Regions from separate parts of the Mesorhizobium sp. B2-4-18 genome, predicted to be linked through region 2. Evidence: riboswitches for the same ligand, from Rfam matches in the RefSeq annotation. Region 2 holds a riboswitch; the other holds the start of a gene.
The links. Region 2 has a riboswitch for S-adenosylmethionine ahead of FJ527_RS20620 (homoserine O-acetyltransferase). Riboswitches for the same ligand answer to the same signal wherever they lie in the genome.
Positions count from the first base shown of each region.

Region 1: another riboswitch for S-adenosylmethionine. It lies ahead of FJ527_RS01405 (O-succinylhomoserine sulfhydrylase); the one in region 2 lies ahead of FJ527_RS20620 (homoserine O-acetyltransferase).

Region 1 is NZ_VFUW01000001.1:304,668-312,994, forward strand. It holds gene araD1 (AraD1 family protein) at 149-1,141, shown strand; gene FJ527_RS01400 (2'-deoxycytidine 5'-triphosphate deaminase) at 1,283-2,377, opposite strand; SAM riboswitch at 2,536-2,613, shown strand; gene FJ527_RS01405 (O-succinylhomoserine sulfhydrylase) at 2,670-3,860, shown strand; gene FJ527_RS01410 (ceramide glucosyltransferase) at 3,891-5,042, opposite strand; gene apaG (Co2+/Mg2+ efflux protein ApaG) at 5,262-5,654, shown strand; gene FJ527_RS01420 (Hsp33 family molecular chaperone) at 5,729-6,760, opposite strand; gene argF (ornithine carbamoyltransferase) at 6,908-7,819, opposite strand; gene FJ527_RS01430 (aspartate aminotransferase family protein) at 7,836-8,327, opposite strand, start outside.
Region 2 is NZ_VFUW01000008.1:258,515-266,841, forward strand. It holds gene FJ527_RS20610 (prephenate/arogenate dehydrogenase family protein) at 1-748, opposite strand, end outside; gene hisC (histidinol-phosphate transaminase) at 772-1,881, opposite strand; SAM riboswitch at 2,018-2,095, shown strand; gene FJ527_RS20620 (homoserine O-acetyltransferase) at 2,213-3,382, shown strand; gene metW (methionine biosynthesis protein MetW) at 3,504-4,118, shown strand; gene FJ527_RS20630 (glycosyltransferase family A protein) at 4,402-5,337, shown strand; gene FJ527_RS20635 (ABC transporter ATP-binding protein/permease) at 5,461-7,284, opposite strand; gene FJ527_RS20640 (methyltransferase domain-containing protein) at 7,422-8,207, opposite strand.

The sequences.
Region 1 (8,327 bases), on a different contig from region 2:
AGCCCGTCGGCACCAAGAAGTCCGGGGAAGGACCAGGCTCGCGAACGCAATCCGGACGAAGCGTTTCAACCGTGGTGCGTTTCCGCGCCGCGCCGGTCAGGATTTGCCCATTGGCAGCCGGATACAGATAAATGAGAGAGGACTGATCATGCTGATCTCGCAGATTCTCGACGACGCCGAGACGATCCGTGTCGTTGCCCGCAGCGGCGGGAAGACCCGGATCATCAACGGGGCGCGCAGCGTCTATTCGCTGGCGATGGAGGCCGCCCGCACCGGCGTCGGCCTGGCCGCCCTGATCGAACGCAAGGGGCTTGGCGAGACGATCGATCTCGACGCCGCCTACAAGCGGGGGCGCCTGCTGTCGCCGATCAATCACCCCGACCCGGCGCATCTGCACCTGACCGGCACCGGGCTGACGCATCTGGGGTCGGCCGCGACGCGCGATTCCATGCACAAGAAGCTCAGCACCGACGGCGAGGAGCAACTCACCGATTCCATGAAGATGTTCCGCATGGGACTGGAAGGCGGCAAGCCCGCGAAAGGCCAGGTCGGCGTGCAGCCGGAATGGTTCTACAAGGGCAACGGGACCATGGCAGTCGCGCCTGGCGCGGCGCTCATGTCACCGGCCTTTGCCAAGGATGCCGGCGAGGAACCAGAGGTCGCCGGGATCTATGTCATCGGCGATGACGGGGCGCCATTCCGCGTCGGCTTCACCTTGTCGAACGAATTCTCGGACCATGTGACCGAGCGCGTCAACTATCTCTTCCTCGCCCACTCCAAGCTGCGCAATGCGTCCTTCGGTCCGGAGATCCTGATCGGAGACCTGCCTTCGGACATCCGCGGCACGTCGCGCATCCTGCGCGACGGCAAGGCATTGTGGGAAAAGCCCTTCCTGTCGGGTGAAACGAACATGTCCCACACCATCGCCAATCTCGAACACCACCACTTCAAATATTCGGCCTTCCGCCAGCCTGGCGACGTGCATGTGCATATGTTCGGCACAGCGACGCTATCCTTCGCCGACGGCATCAAGACGGAAGCCGGCGACGTGTTCGAGATCGAGGCCGGGGATTTCGGACTGCCGCTGCGCAACCCGCTCGAGATCGAAAAGCCGGTGAAGGTGTCGGTGAAGGCGCTTTGAAGCCATGAGCGCGTGATTCCCCTCTCGTGGGGAATGGCTGGCAAGCCAGAGCGGGGCGCTGTCCCGCCGATCTAGCAATAGGTTTCCGTCACGTCCCTGCCGGGCATCTCTCCCACAAGAGCGAGGTCGGCAGCTTCAACCTTAGCGCACGGCGCGGAAATGCTTCGACAGCTTCAGGCCCTGCGCCTGGTAGTTCGAGCCGAGATCGGTGCCGTAGAGCGCCTGCGGTCGCTTCAGCATATGCTCGTAGACCAGCCGGCCGACGATCTGGCCGTGGTCGAGAATGAACGGCACTTCGTGGCTGCGTACTTCGAGCACCGCCCGGCTGCCGGTGCCGCCGGCCGCCGAATGGCCGAAACCCGGATCGAAAAAGCCGGCATAGTGGACGCGAAACTCGCCGACCAGCGGATCGAACGGCGTCATCTCGGCGGCGTAGAGCGGCGGCACATGCACCGCCTCCTGGCTGACGAGGATGTAGAACTCGTCGGGATCGAGCACCAGTTCGCCGGCGCGGCTCTTGTGGATCGGCTCCCAGAAGTCGAGGACATCCTGCGCGGCGCGCTTGTCGACATCGACGAGGCCGGTGTGGTGCTTGCCGCGATAGCCGACCAACCCATCCTTGTCGCCATTGAGGTCGATCGACAGCGCGATGCCGCCGCCGGAAATGTTCGGCGGCTCCGTGGCGACCAGCATCTCGGCACGATGCAGCTCATGCAACTCGGCTTCCGAAAGCAGCGCGTTGCCGGTGCGAAAGCGGATTTGAGACAGGCGCGAACCCGTGCGCGCGATGATCGGAAAGGTGCGCGGGCTGACCTCGAGATAGAGCGGACCGTTGTAGCCGGCGGCGATCTTATCGAACTCATGGCCCCGATCGGTCATGACGCGGGTGAAGATGTCGAGCCGCCCGGTCGAGCTCTTCGGATTGGCCGAGGCCGAAATGTCAGTCGGCAGGGCCAGACTTTCGAGCAGCGGCACAATATAGACGCAGCCGGTTTCGAGGACCGCGCCTTCGGTCAGACTGATCTCGTGCAGTTGCAGCCGATCGAGCTTTTCCGACACCTTGTGGTTGGGACCGGGCAGGAACGAGGCGCGAACCCGCCAGGCCTTTTCGCCCAATCTGAGATCAAGGCTTGCCGGCTGGATCTGGTCGGCATCGAGCGCGCGCGGCGACTTCAGCGCGCCGGACCGGAACAGCGCCGAAATGTCCTGATCGGGAAGAATGCCTGTCTGCCGCAAAGTCTGGCTCCGCCCCAAGACTGGTCTCTTTCGTTGCAGGTTCTTGTTTGTTGCAGGTTCTTGCCGCAAAACCGCCGGGCACTTTTGCGGAACCTGCCTTGGTACAAACGTCTTAATGAAGCCGGCAATTGACGCAAGCGTGGCGCGGGTCTAAAGGGTCGTTATCCCGTGGTGATTTGGCCGGTCGGCTTGCAGCCACGTTAAACAAGTCGCTAAAGGACCGTCGGGCCGCAAGGCCGTATGGACCGGTTGCGACTTTCGCGGCCGGTTTTTTTGTGTCTGGAACAAAGCGATGAGCACCAAGAAGCGCAACTGGAAACCTCAGACGGCACTCGTGCATGGCGGAACCCTGCGTTCCGGCTTCGGCGAAACCTCCGAGGCGATGTACCTGACCCAGGGTTATGTCTATCAGACGGCGCAGGCCGCCGAGGCCCGCTTCAAGGGCGAAGAGCCTGGTTTCATCTATTCGCGCTACGCCAACCCGACCGTCGACATGTTCGAAAAGCGCATGTGCGCGCTTGAAGGCGCCGAAGACGCGCGCGCCACGGCGTCGGGCATGGCGGCGGTGACGGCTGCCCTTCTGTGCAGCGTCAAGGCCGGCGACCACATCGTGGCCGCGCGCGCGCTATTCGGCTCCTGCCGCTGGGTGGTCGAGACGCTGGCGCCGCGCTATGGCATCGAGGCGACCTTGGTCGACGGCACCGAGATCGCCAATTGGGAAAAGACGGTCAGGCCGAACACCAAGCTGTTCTTCCTGGAAAGCCCGACCAACCCGACGCTCGAGGTCGTCGACATCGCCGCCGTCGCCTCGCTTGCCAATTCGATCGGCGCGCGGCTGGTCGTCGACAATGTTTTTGCCACGCCGCTGCAACAGAAGCCGTTGCAGCTTGGTGCGCACATCGTCGTCTACTCGGCCACCAAGCACATTGACGGCCAGGGCCGCTGCCTGGGCGGCGTCATCCTGTCGGACAAGAAGTGGATTGACGAGAACCTGCACGACTATTTCCGCCACACCGGTCCCAGCCTGTCGCCGTTCAACGCCTGGACGCTGCTGAAGGGCCTGGAAACCTTGCCGCTGCGCGTGCGCCAGCAGACCGAGAGCGCCGGCAGGATCGCCGACTTCCTGGCCGGGCAGCCGCAGATCGCCCGCGTCATCTATCCCGGCCGCGCCGACCACCCGCAGGCCGATATCGTCAAGAAGCAGATGTCGGGTGGCTCGACGCTTATCTGCCTCGACCTCAAGGGCGGCAAGCCGGCGGCCTTCGCCCTGCAGAACGCCCTCGACATCGTGCTGATCTCGAACAATCTGGGCGATGCCAAGAGCCTGATCACCCATCCGGCCACGACCACCCACAAGAACCTCAGCGACGAGGCCCGTGCCGAACTCGGCATCGGGCCGGGTACGCTCAGGCTGTCGGTCGGCCTGGAGGATACGGACGATCTGCTGGAAGATATCGCCCAAGCCTTGAAAGCCGCCAAATAGGTTTCGTCAAGGCAGCGTCGTCAGCAGCGATCAGGCGCTCGACGGCGTCTCCTCCAGTTCCGCCGTCTTGGTCCGGATGGTCATGGCGTTGCCGCGCCAGTCGACGGCGCCGCCGAGCCAGCCGCGCGCCCAGATGGCCGGGAGCATGACGTCCCGCGCGACCGTCGCCGCGATCATGCGCGTCGAAACGTGCCAACCCTTGGCCAAGGCCAGAGCGCATTCCGGAAGATAGAATGCCGCCAGCACGGCAATCGCGGTTGCCCAGAGGCTGACGCCGGCGCTCGCCGCGGCAATCAGCGCAAGAACCAGCGGGACCGCCGCACCAGTCAGGATCTCGGGCGCGAAGAACAGCGGGAAAGTGACGCGGCGCAGGCGCGCCCAGCGGGCCTGACGCGACCAGATTTCGCCAAACGTGCGCTGGCCGAGGGGCTGCTCGAAGGGCGCCGCAACGAGGTTGACACGCAGGCCGAGGCCGTTCACCAGCTTGGTTGCGGCGGCGTCCTCGGCGATCTCGGCGGCCAGCGCGCGGATGCCGCCGTTGGCGTCGAGCATCGGCTTGTTCCACAGCATGCTCTTGCCCTGCGCGAAGCCGAGGCCGAGCGCCTCGCCGGCATACTGCCAGCGGGCCTGCAATGTGTTGAGGAAGGCGCATTCGACGTCGGCCCAGAAACCATCTGGCCTGGAGCCGATCGGCGTCGAGCAGACAAGGCCGGTACCGTGCTGCCACGCCGCCATCATGTGCTCGACATAGTCCCTCGGCATCAGAACGTTGGAATCGGCAAGAATGACCCAGTCGTGGCGCGCCGCTTCCCAGCCTTTGACGCAATTGTTGAGCTTTGGATTGGCACTGACACGGTCGTCGCCGATCAACAGCCGAGCCGGCACTTGCGGAAACCGGGCAATCGCCCTGTTTATCAATTTGACCACCGGGTCGTCGGCATGGGCGACGCAGAAGATCAGTTCGTAGCGTGGCCAGTCGAGCGCGAAGGCGCGTTCCAGCGTCTCATGTGTGAATGGCTCGACGCCGCGCGACGGGACGACAATCGACACCGCCGGCGATCTGCCCGCCGGCGGGGCGATCGTGGTGCGCCGTTTCAGCTGTGAAGCGGCAAGCAGGATGCTGGCAGCGTTCGAGAGGATGAGTGCGGTCGAAAGCGAGGCGGATATGAGAGTGAGTTCCATCGAGATCTGGTCACTCCGGAAGTCGGCTCGCGTCGCGGCCGTTTTCAACAGTTCGACAGAGGGCCGAGTCGCCCGGTTCGCGCACACCACCATTGTCGTGTGTCACTTAAATGACATTCTTTGCCGGCACCTGCGTTTCAATCCCAGGCGCGACAAGACGCGCACGTTGACCTGCTCACCGCGAGCGTCGAAAGTCGTCGGATTGTTTTGGAGCCGCTCATGTACCGCGCCGTGACGCGCAACATCGAAGTGCAGGTCAGGCCGTTCTATCTGGAGGATCGTTCAGATCCCCAGGAGAACCGCTACGTCTGGGGCTATCAGATAACGATCGACAACCAGTCTGACGAGTTCGTGCAGCTTCTGTCGCGCTATTGGCACATCACCGATGGTGCCGGCCGGGTCGAGGAGGTGCGCGGGCCGGGCGTTGTCGGCGACCAGCCGGAACTCAATCCCGGCGACAGCTATCAGTACACGTCCGGCTGCCCGCTCTCGACACCCTCCGGGATCATGGTCGGACGCTATACGATGCGCAACAAGCGCGGCGAGACGTTCGACATCGCCATCCCAGCCTTCTCGCTCGATCTGCCGGGGACAAGGCGCACAGTGAACTGAGGGCCGACGGTCGCGCCGCCCCTCATCCGCCCTTCGGGCACCTTCTCCCCGCGGAACGGAGAGAAGGAAACGCTTTACTGAGCCGCAAACTCGGCTGGATCGAAGTCGTACTGCGTCGAGCAGAATTCGCAGGCGACATGAATGCCGCCATCCTCGGTGCTGTCCTTGATCTCCTGCGCGGAGAAGCCTTCGAGGATGCCACGGATCTTGTCGCGGGAGCATGAGCACTGGTCGGCCACGGGAACGCCGCCGAAGACGCGCACGCCATGCTCGTGGAACAGACGATACAGCAGCCGCTCGGCGCCTATGGTCGGGTCGATCAATTCGGTCGGCTCGATGGTGCCGAGCAAGGCCAGGAGTTCCTGCCAGGAATTATCGGCCGGATCGTGGACTTCCTCGCGCGGATCGCCGTCCCCACCCGGCAGGTCCGGAATGCGCATGCGCTCGGGCGATTGCGGCAGGAACTGCGCCAGGATGCCGCCGGCGCGCCATTGCTCGCGCGCGCCGCCGATCCCGGGCGTCAGCAGCTTGGCGACCGAGAGCCTGATATCGGTCGGGATCTGTTCCGACTGACGGAAATAGGTGCGCGCCGCGTCTTCCAGCGTTTCGCCGTCGAGCTGGACGATGCCTTGGTAGCGCTGGGTATGGGCGCCCTGGTCGATGGTCAGCGCCAGCACGCCGCTGCCAAGCAGCGTCTGCTGGGACATCTCGCCTGCCGCGACCAGTGCTTCGAGCCGATCCGCATCGAAGCGTGCATAGGCGCGCAGTGCCGAGGGCGTGGAGAAGTCCGCGACCAGCATGTCTACAGGCCCGTCGGTACGGGTCTGCAGGATGAACTTGCCTTCGAATTTGAGCGAGGTGCCGAGCAGAACGGTCAGCACGCAGGCTTCCGCCAGCAGGCGGGCGACCGGCTCGGGATAATCGTGGCGGCCAAGGATGGCGTCGAGCATCGGCCCAAGCTGGACCGTGCGGCCGCGCACGTCGAGCGGACCGACCTCGAAGGGAACGACGTGATCGTCGCCGGCGTAGCCGAACTCGCCGAGTTTGGGGTGATGTTCAGTCACTTGATGGCTTTCCAACATGACAAAGCTCCAGGGCGCGGCCATGCGGCCCTGGTGGGCACATGCGTCCAAACGCGCTTGATTTGCGTGATGCGGCGCAGATAGGCATCGCGCCGCCGCAGATCAAGCGCCTGGGCATTTCAGGCGCCTGGGCATTTCGGGCGCCCAAGACACTTCAAGCACCAAGACACTTCAAGCACCGAGGCACCAGGCAAGCACTGCCTTCTGGGCATGGAGCCGGTTCTCGGCCTCGTCGAAGACCACCGAATGCGGCCCGTCGATGACCTCGTCGGTCACTTCCTCGCCGCGATGGGCCGGCAGGCAGTGCATGAACAATGCATCCGGCTTGGCCTTGGCCATCAGCGCCGCGTTGACCTGATAGGGCGAGAAGACATTGTGCCCGCGAGCACGGTGTTCCTGTCCCATCGACACCCAGCAATCGGTGACGATGCAGTCGGCCTGGTCGACGGCTTCCTCGGGCGAGCGGGTGAAATGCAGCTTGCCGCCATGCGCCTTGGACCAGTCGACATGCTTCTGCGCCGGTTCGCTGCCTTCGGGCACGGCGACGTTGAGATTGAAGCGGAACCGTGCCGAGGCTTCGAGCAGCGAGTGCAGCACATTGTTGCCGTCGCCGGTCCAGGCAATCGTCTTGCCGGCCACCGGACCGCGATGCTCCTCGAAGGTCATGATGTCGGCCATCAGCTGGCAGGGATGGGTGTCGTCGGTCAGCCCGTTGATCACCGGAACGGTGGCATTCTCGGTCAGCTCCAGCAGCCGCTCATGCGAAGTGGTGCGGATCATGATCGCATCGACGTAGCGCGACAGCACCTTGGCGGTGTCGGCGATTGTCTCGGAGCGGCCGAGCTGCATCTCGGTGCCGGTCAGCATGATGGTCTCGCCGCCGAGCTGGCGCATGCCGACGTCGAAAGAAACGCGCGTGCGCGTCGACGGCTTGTCGAAGATCATGGCCAGCACCTTGCCTTCGAGCGGCTTGCTCCGCTCGCCGGCCTTGAGACGCGCCTTTCGCGTCACCGCATCATCCAGCATGAAGCGCAAATCGCCTTCGGAAACGGTGGAAAGATCGGTGAAATGGCGAACTGACATCAGGAATGGTTCCGGATTACTTCGCGGCGGCAGAGGCGATCGCCTCCGACAGGCCCTTGGCGCCGGCGCGGATGCGGTTGAGCGCTTCGTGAATCTCGGCGTCGGTGACGGTGAGCGGTGGCAGCAGGCGAATGACGTTGTCACCGGCCGGAACGGCCAGCAAATGCTGGTCGCGCAGCGCCATGTTCACCTTGCCGTTGGGCATCGCGCATTTGAGGCCGAGCATCAGCCCGGTGCCCCTGATATCCTCGATGATTTCGGGGAATTCGTCGGCTATCGAGGCTAGCCCCTGCTTCATCAGCAGCGCCTTGCGCTGGACATCCTCCAGGAAGCCGTCTTCCAGAACGACGTCGAGCACGGCGTTGCCGACCGCCATTGCCAGCGGATTGCCGCCGAATGTGGTGCCGTGCACGCCGGCGGTCATGCCGACGGCCGCCTCGTCGGTGGCAAGGCAGGCGCCCATCGGGAAGCCGCCGCCAATGCCCTTGGCGATTGCCATGATGTCGGG
Region 2 (8,327 bases):
CCAGGATGGCATCCTTGTTGTGCAGGCACACGTCCCGCCACATGGTCGGATCGGAGGCAGCCAGACGCGTGAAATCGCGAAAACCGGAGGCGGAATATTTGATCACTTCCGTCTTGGTCACCGATTCCAGATCGTCGGCGGTGCCGACGATGTTGTAGGCGATGATGTGCGGCAGATGCGAGACGATGGCCAGCGTCATGTCGTGATGCTGCGGGTCCATCGTGTCGATGTTGGCGCCGCAGCGGCGCCAGAATTCCGACAGCCGTTCCAGCGCTTCCGGATCGGTGCCCGGCACCGGCGTGAAAATGCACCAGCGGTTGTCGAACAGGTCGGCAAACCCGGCATCCGGGCCGGATTTTTCGGTGCCCGCCAGCGGATGGCCAGGAATGAAATGGACGCCTTCAGGCACATGCGGCTGCATCTGCGCGATGACCGAGGCCTTGGTCGAGCCGACATCGGTGAGGATCGCCCCCTTTTTCAGCGCCGGCGCGATTTCCTCCGCTACAGCGCCGGATGAGCCAACCGGCACCGAGACAACGACCAGATCGGCATCACGCACCGCGTCCCCGGCATCGGTGGTGTAGGAATCGCCGAGACCCAGTTCCTCGGCTCGCTTGAGCGTTGCCGCACTGCGCGTCGAGATGGCGACATGGCGAGCCAAGCCCTCGCGTCGGATGACGCGGGCCAGAGACGAGCCGATCAGGCCGATGCCGACCAGCGCGATCTTTTCGAACATCGGTGATGCCATGGTGTTCCAGCTCTTCAGACGTTCTAGCTTTTCAGGAATGTGGTGAGCGCGGCGACAACGCCGCGATTGGCCTCTTCAGTGCCAACGGTCATGCGAAGCGCGTTGGGAAAGCCGTAACCTGAAACGCGCCGCAGAATATAGCCGCGCGCGCTCAGATAATCGTCAGCCGCCGCCGCGGAATGCTTCTGATCGTCGGGAAAATGAATGAGCAGGAAATTGCCGACGCTCGGCGTCACGCGCAGCCCAAGTCTGGTCATTTCGCCGCTCAGCCAGGTAAGCCAGGTCTCGTTATGCGCCACGCTACGCTCGACATGGGCACGGTCGCGGATCGCGGCGATGCCGGCCTCGATCGCTGTCGCATTGACGTTGAAGGGGCCGCGCACACGATTGATGGCGTCGACGATATGCAGGGGACCATACATCCAGCCGATGCGCGCGCCACCGAGCCCGATCTTGGAGAAGGTGCGGGTCATCACCACGTTCTCGGCGCTGCCGGCCAGCTCGATGCCGGCTTCGTAGTCGTTGCGGCGGACATATTCGGCGTAGGCCGCGTCGAGCACCAGCAGCACGTTTCCCGGCAGTCCGGCATGAAGGCGGCGCACCTCCTGGAACGGCACATAGGTGCCGGTCGGGTTGTTGGGATTGGCCAGGAACACGATTTTCGTGCGCGGCGTGACGGCCGCCAGCATCGCATCGATGTCGGCGCGCTCGTCGGTCTCCTTGACCACGACCGGGGTGGCGCCTGCCGACTGGATGTAGATCTTGTAGACCATGAAGGCGTGTTCGGTGAACATAGCCTCGTCGCCGGGCGCGAGATAGGTCTGCGCCAACAGGCCGAGGATTTCGTCCGACCCGTTGGAGCAGATGATGTTTTGCGGGTTGAGGCCATGCACCTCGGCGATTGCCTCGCGCAACCGCTTGGCGCTGCCGTCGGGATAGATGTCGAGTTTGCCGGCGACCTCGCGCGCGGCCTCGATCGCCTTCGGCGAAGGCCCAAGCGGATTCTCGTTCGACGACAGCTTGTAGACCTTGGCCACACCGGCGGCCGCCGAGCTTTTGCCGGGCACATAGGCCTCTATGTCCATGATGCCCGCGCGCGGAGTTGGACGTGCCTGATCCGGTGTCTGGTTCATATCTTGCAAAATCCATCGAAAACGCCTCCATCCGGAGGCCGCTGCGGAAATACAAGCCATGGCACGCAATGTCGAGAGTGGCAGTGGTACCAGCCGCCGCCATTGACGGCGAGGCAGGCGGGTTCTAGAAGACGATTGACAGTTCCGTGGTGATTTGGCCGGTCGGCTTGCAGCCACGTTAAACAATTCGCTAAAGGGCCGTTTGCGTGACGTAACCGGCTTTGCGAAGGCAATGCCGGTTTTTTGTTGTCCGCAACCGGCCGGACGGACGCATCGGCGGCGGAGATCGGCAACGATTTCCACGAGCGCACGGTGCAGCAAGAGAGACGTGATGGCCGCTCTGCGTGCAGGAAAGACCAACAACGAGGCCGACCAACCGTCGAGCCCGGTGTTGCGGTTCGGGCCCGACAAGCCGCTCAAGCTCGACGCCGGCACGCTGCTGTCGCCGTTCCAGATCGCCTACCAGACCTATGGCACGCTGAACGATGCCCGCTCCAATGCCATCCTCGTCTGCCACGCGCTGACCGGCGACCAGCATGTCGCCAGCACCAATCCGGTAACCGGCAAGCCCGGTTGGTGGGAAGTGCTGATCGGACCGGGCAGGATCATCGATACCAGCCGTTTCTTCGTCATCTGCTCCAATGTCATCGGCGGCTGCCTGGGTTCCACCGGTCCGGCCTCGACCAACCCGGCCACGGGTAAACCCTATGGCCTCGACCTGCCGGTCATCACCATCCGCGACATGGTGCGCGCGCAGCAGATGCTGATCGACCATTTCGGCATCGAGAAACTGTTCTGCGTGCTCGGCGGCTCGATGGGCGGCATGCAGGTTCTGGAATGGGCGTCGAGCTATCCCGAGCGCGTGTTCTCGGCGCTGCCGATCGCCACCGGGGCGCGCCATTCGTCACAGAACATCGCCTTCCACGAAGTCGGGAGGCAGGCCGTGATGGCGGATCCGGACTGGCATGGCGGCAAATATTTCGAACACGGCAAGCGCCCGGAGAAAGGGTTGGCGGTGGCGCGCATGGCCGCCCACATCACCTATCTGTCGGAAGCCGCCTTGCATCGCAAATTCGGCCGCAATTTACAGGACCGCGAAGCGCTGACCTTCGGTTTCGATGCCGATTTCCAGATCGAGAGCTATCTGCGCCACCAGGGCATGACCTTCGTCGACCGCTTCGATGCCAACTCCTATCTCTACATGACGCGGTCGATGGATTATTTCGACCTCGCCGCCGACCATGGCGGCCGGCTGGCCGACGCCTTCGCCGGCACGAAAACCCGCTTTTGCTTGGTGTCCTTCACATCGGACTGGCTGTTCCCGACAGAAGAGAGCCGCTCCATCGTCCACGCACTCAACGCCGCCGGCGCCTCGGTATCCTTCGTCGAGATCGAGACCGATCGCGGCCACGACGCCTTCCTGCTCGACGAGCCGGAACTGTTTGCCGCCATCAACGGCTTCATCGGCTCGGCCGCGCGCGCCAGGGGGCTCAGCGCATGACCCCGAAAAGTTGCAGACGTTTCGGATCAAGCTCGTGCGCCAAACAGAACGGCGAAGCCATGACCCTGAAAAGTTGCAGAGTTTTCGGACCAAGGCCATGCGCCGTCCACGAGGCGAAGCCATGAGCGTCAACGGCAGCCAACGCGTCGACCTCGAGGTCGTCGCCAACCTCATCCCGCCGCAATCGCGTGTGCTCGACGTCGGCTCGGGCGACGGCTCATTGCTCGAATTGCTGCAGGACACCAAGCAGGTCGACGGTCGCGGACTCGAGCTGTCGCAGCGTGGCGTCAACGAATGCGTGGCGCGCGGTCTCAGTGTCATCCAGGGCGACGCCGACACCGATCTCGAATTCTATCCCGACAAGGGCTTTGACTTCGTTGTCCTGTCGCAGACCCTGCAGGCCACCCGCAACCCGAAGCTGGTGCTCGACGAGCTGCTCAGGATCGGCAACCGGGCAATCGTGTCTTTCCCCAATTTCGGTCACTGGCGGGTGCGCCTGTCGCTGTTCGTCAAGGGCCGCATGCCTGTGACCAGCGACCTGCCCTATTCCTGGTACGACACGCCCAACATCCACTTCTGCACGATCCGAGACTTCGTCAATTTGTGCGAAGAGCTTGGCGCGACAGTGGAGAAGGCGACCGCGCTCGACGCCAACGGCCAGAAGATCGGCCTGTCGATGCCATGGTGGTTCTGGAATTTCTTTGGCCAACAAGCAGTGTTCCTGCTGAAGCGATAATGAAATGGGCGACGCCCGCAGGCGCGACTGCCAATCCTTGAGGGTGGCCGCGCGTCTTTCAGCGGGTGCGAAAGTGTTGCAGTTGAAGCGCCATGAGCTGGAATTCATCATGCCTGGTCGGTCGAACGACGGCACGACGGGGTGACATGGCAGGTTGTTTTTTGTAGCGTCGCACCGAATCCGATGAGGCCCATCCAGGGGGAAGTCCGATCCATTTAGCCATCCCGATGATCAAAGGACCTGGCGCGAAGGGTGTTTACGCGCTGGAGGCGGCCTACGTGATATGATCGGGAAGACCGAACAGGCGCCCCTCGTCACGGTGATCACGCCGACTCACAACCGGCGCGAAACGGTGCTCCGCGCCGTCGAAAGCGTGCTTTCCCAGAGCATGCCGCGATTTGAACATATCGTCGTCGACGATGGTTCGACGGACGGGACCGAGGCGGCGCTCGCCCGCATCCATGACCCCCGGCTGATCTATGTCGGCGCGAAGTGGCGCGGCGCCAATGCCGCCAGGAATGCCGGCATCGAGCTAGCCCGGGCGCCCGTGGTGACTTTTCTTGATTCGGACGATCTCTTCCTGCCGCACCGGCTCGAACGGACGCTGGCATGGTTCGACGACAATCCAGCGCTCGAAGTCCTGCTCTCCTCATATGTCTCGGTGAAGGGTGGCCGCGGCACCGCCTGCGTTAACCGCGGCGCTTTCCTGAACCCGCCAATGCTGGAGCGGGCGGTGGTCGCGCAGACGGCCTTCATAGCCGGATCGGCTATAACAGCCAGACGCGAGGCTTTGCTGGCCATCGGCGGCTATGACAGCGACATTCCCCGGATGCAGGACCGCGAGCTTCTGCTGCGCTTCGCACAGCGCTTCGGCGCGCAATTATCGGAAGATATCGACTGGACGAAGCACAATTCGCAGAATTCGATTTCAGGCCGCAGGGACGGCTATGTCGAAGCCTACGCGATCCTGATGAGTAAGCATCCGCACATCGCTCGCTCCTACCCCCATGTCCCTCCCTTTATGATCACGCGGCAGATCATCGCCGATATTCTCCGGGGGCGAATACCACAGGCATTTGCAGGATACATGGCCAACCGCTCGTCTGATGCGCTTGGTTATTCATTGCCGGAACTGATCAACGGTTATCTCCACGGCCGCCGCTGGCGGCGCGACCTCTACGACGAAGTTCGTGGCAAGTTTGGAATTCCACCGGCCTGACCGGCGACAGCTCAGCGATCGAGCACGGAGCGTTGCAGGGCGCATTCCTTCTCGTCCGGCAGCGAGATGCCGACCGCCAGGGCCTTGGCGGCCAGGCAACGGGCCGCAACGGGGGAAAAACTGCTACTTCCTGTGGTGGAGGCTTGCCGCGGCTGGCGGCGGCTCGATGGCACCCGCCCTGACGTGGGCAGGTTTCAGCGCGGGCGCGTCGGAATCCTTAACGATCGTCAGGGAACGCGGGAAGAACTGATTGTTGTGCTGGCCGCGCCCGATGTTGATGATCGCGGCGCCGGGCAGGCGCTTCTCCAGCAGCGACAGCACGCGCCGCAGCGAGGGTCCGTCGAACGCATCCATGGCTTCGTCGATGATCACCCATTTTGGCTGTCGCAAGGCGAGCCTGGCCACGCCCAGCAATCGCTGTTCGTCATCGCCCAACTCATGGTCCCAGCGTCCGACGCGGTCGAGCGACGACGACAGCCGTCCAAGACCGACCTCGGCAAGCACCGCTGAAATGTCGGCGTCGTTCGCCGGCGCATGCCCGTTCGGGTGATTGAGGACCTCGCGCAGCGTGCCGGCCGGCAAATAGGGCACACGCGGCACGAAGATGATGGTTTCCCCCGCCGGCAGGCCGATCCGCCCGCTGCCCCACGGCCACAGCCCGGCAATGGCGCGGAAGAACAGCGTCTTGCCGGCGCCCGGTTCACCGGTGATCATGACGCGCTCGCCGGCATGGATTTCGACATGCTGGTCGGCGAGCTTGGTGCATCCGTCCGGCGATGCCACCTGAAGCTTCTCGAACGTCAGGTTGCCATTGGCGTTGTCGGCGAATTCGATGCGCTTCTCCTTGTCGTGCAGCACATCGGTTTCATCGAGCGCGATGCGGAAGTCGGCGACACGCATCAGCGTGGCGCGCCAGTCGGCAATGCTGCCGATGTTGTTGATGAACCAACGCAGGGAGGAGTGGACCTGGTTGAAGGCCCCGACCGCCATCATCAGCCCGCCAAAGCTGATATCCCCCGAGAAATAGACCGGCGAGGCGACCAGGATCGGCGCCACGACCGTGATCCAGCCATAAGTATCGGTTACCCAGGACAGATTGATCTGGGCGGTGTAGATGCGCCGCATGGCGCCCAGCACCGTGCCGAGGTCGAGTTGCAGCCGTCGCTTGGCGTCATCCTCCCCACGGTACAGCGCGATGGCATCGACATTCTCGTTGACGCGCACCATCGAGGAGCGCAGTTCCGCTTCGCGCGTATAGCGGTCGCTGTTGAGGCTGATGAGCGGCCGCCCGACCAGCCAGCTCAGCCACGAGGCGGTACCGGCATAGAGGAACGCGGCCCAAACCATGTAGCCCGGTATCGCCAGCGACCAGCCGTTGACGTGGAAGACGAAGCCCGAAGACAGTTCCCACAGCACACCGACAAAGGACACGAGCAGGATGAACGACTGCAGCAGGCCGACACCAAGATCGGTAGACAGGTCCGAGAGATGCGCGGCATCCTGTTGCATGCGCTGGTCGGGATTGACGCCGATGGCGCCGGCATTGGCCAGCCGGAAGGCGCGCGCCGGCCGCATCCATTGGTCGATCAGGTCCAGCGTCAGCGCCTCGCGCAACTTCAGCCGGATCATCTGGTTGAGCCAGGTCTGGCCGATATTGAGCACCAGCAGTCCGCCGGCGATCATGGCAAAGACCATCAGCTGATGCAGGAAGGCCGCCATGTCGCGGCGCGCGAGGGCATCGTAGAACGGCTGGTTCCAGCGGTTGAGCAAGACCTGGCCGATCGACGTCGCGATAATGACGCCCATGATGCCGAGCGACGTCCACAGCAACCACTTGCGAACCGGTGATCCGATCAGCGCCCGCTTGATCGTCACCACCTGATCGCGCAGGCTGCTGGCGACGGCGACCGGCTGAATGGTGGCCTGATTGTCCAATTGATCAGCCATGGCCGAGGTCCTTGCGTTCAGTAGCGAAGCTGAAACCGGATGAAGGGAGCCGACGGCGGCAGCCCCTCAACCACTCCGCGAGCCCAGCACGACAGATAGGTCGGAAAGACGCGGCGCGATGCAAGTTTCCATCGCGATCACGAAGGTGTCACTTGCCGGGGCGATGCCACACCCCTTGCCTCGGCCCGCCGGCCGAGCCGTGTCGCGCCATGCGGCGACAGCACCGGCACGAAGACGCGGCGGGACGCACGCTGGGCCACCGGCACGCCTTGATAGAGCCGTTTCTGCGCTTCGACGACAATGACGCCGGAAAAGATCGGCCACAGCCTCCGGCCGGCGCGCTCCAGCACATTGTGGAAGCGCATCATGAAACGCCGCCGCGATGGCGGGAAGAACAGCGCATCCGACCAGGCGGCGGGCGTGAAATTCGCCTCACGCAGCAATTCGGTGAGCTGCCCGCGTGAGAAGGGCCGCCCATTGCCGAACGGCGTATGTTCGAAGCGCGCCCAGACACCGCGCCGGTTTGGCACGACGATGACGACGCGCCCGGCCGGCGACAGCACCCGCCAGATCTCGTTCAGCGTTTCACGCGGGTTTTCGACGTGTTCGAGCGAATGGACGAGCAGCATGCGGTCGATGCAGGAATCGACCAGTGGCAGTTCCTCGTCGAACACCAGGGCCGTCGCCGTTGGCCCGGCCGCCGGCCAGACCACGGCGCCCTGGGTCGCCGGCATGAAGGCGAAGACCCGCTCCGCGTCGGTGCCGAAGCGTTCCAGCCAGGGCAAGGTATAGCCCAGACCGACCAGCCGCTCATTGGGCACCGCGGCCCATATCGACGACAGCGCCATGGTGATCGAGCGCTCGGCGAACCGGCCGAGCGTTGTCGAATAGAAGGAACGAAGGTCGACGATGTCGGAATGCATGTCAGGGATGTAGCCGTGATGTCAGCCGGATTCAACAAAAGGCCAAAGCCGCCGGCACGGCGAATGTCAATTTGACATCCCAGGATAACATTCGCTTTGCTTGTCATCCGGGATGACATT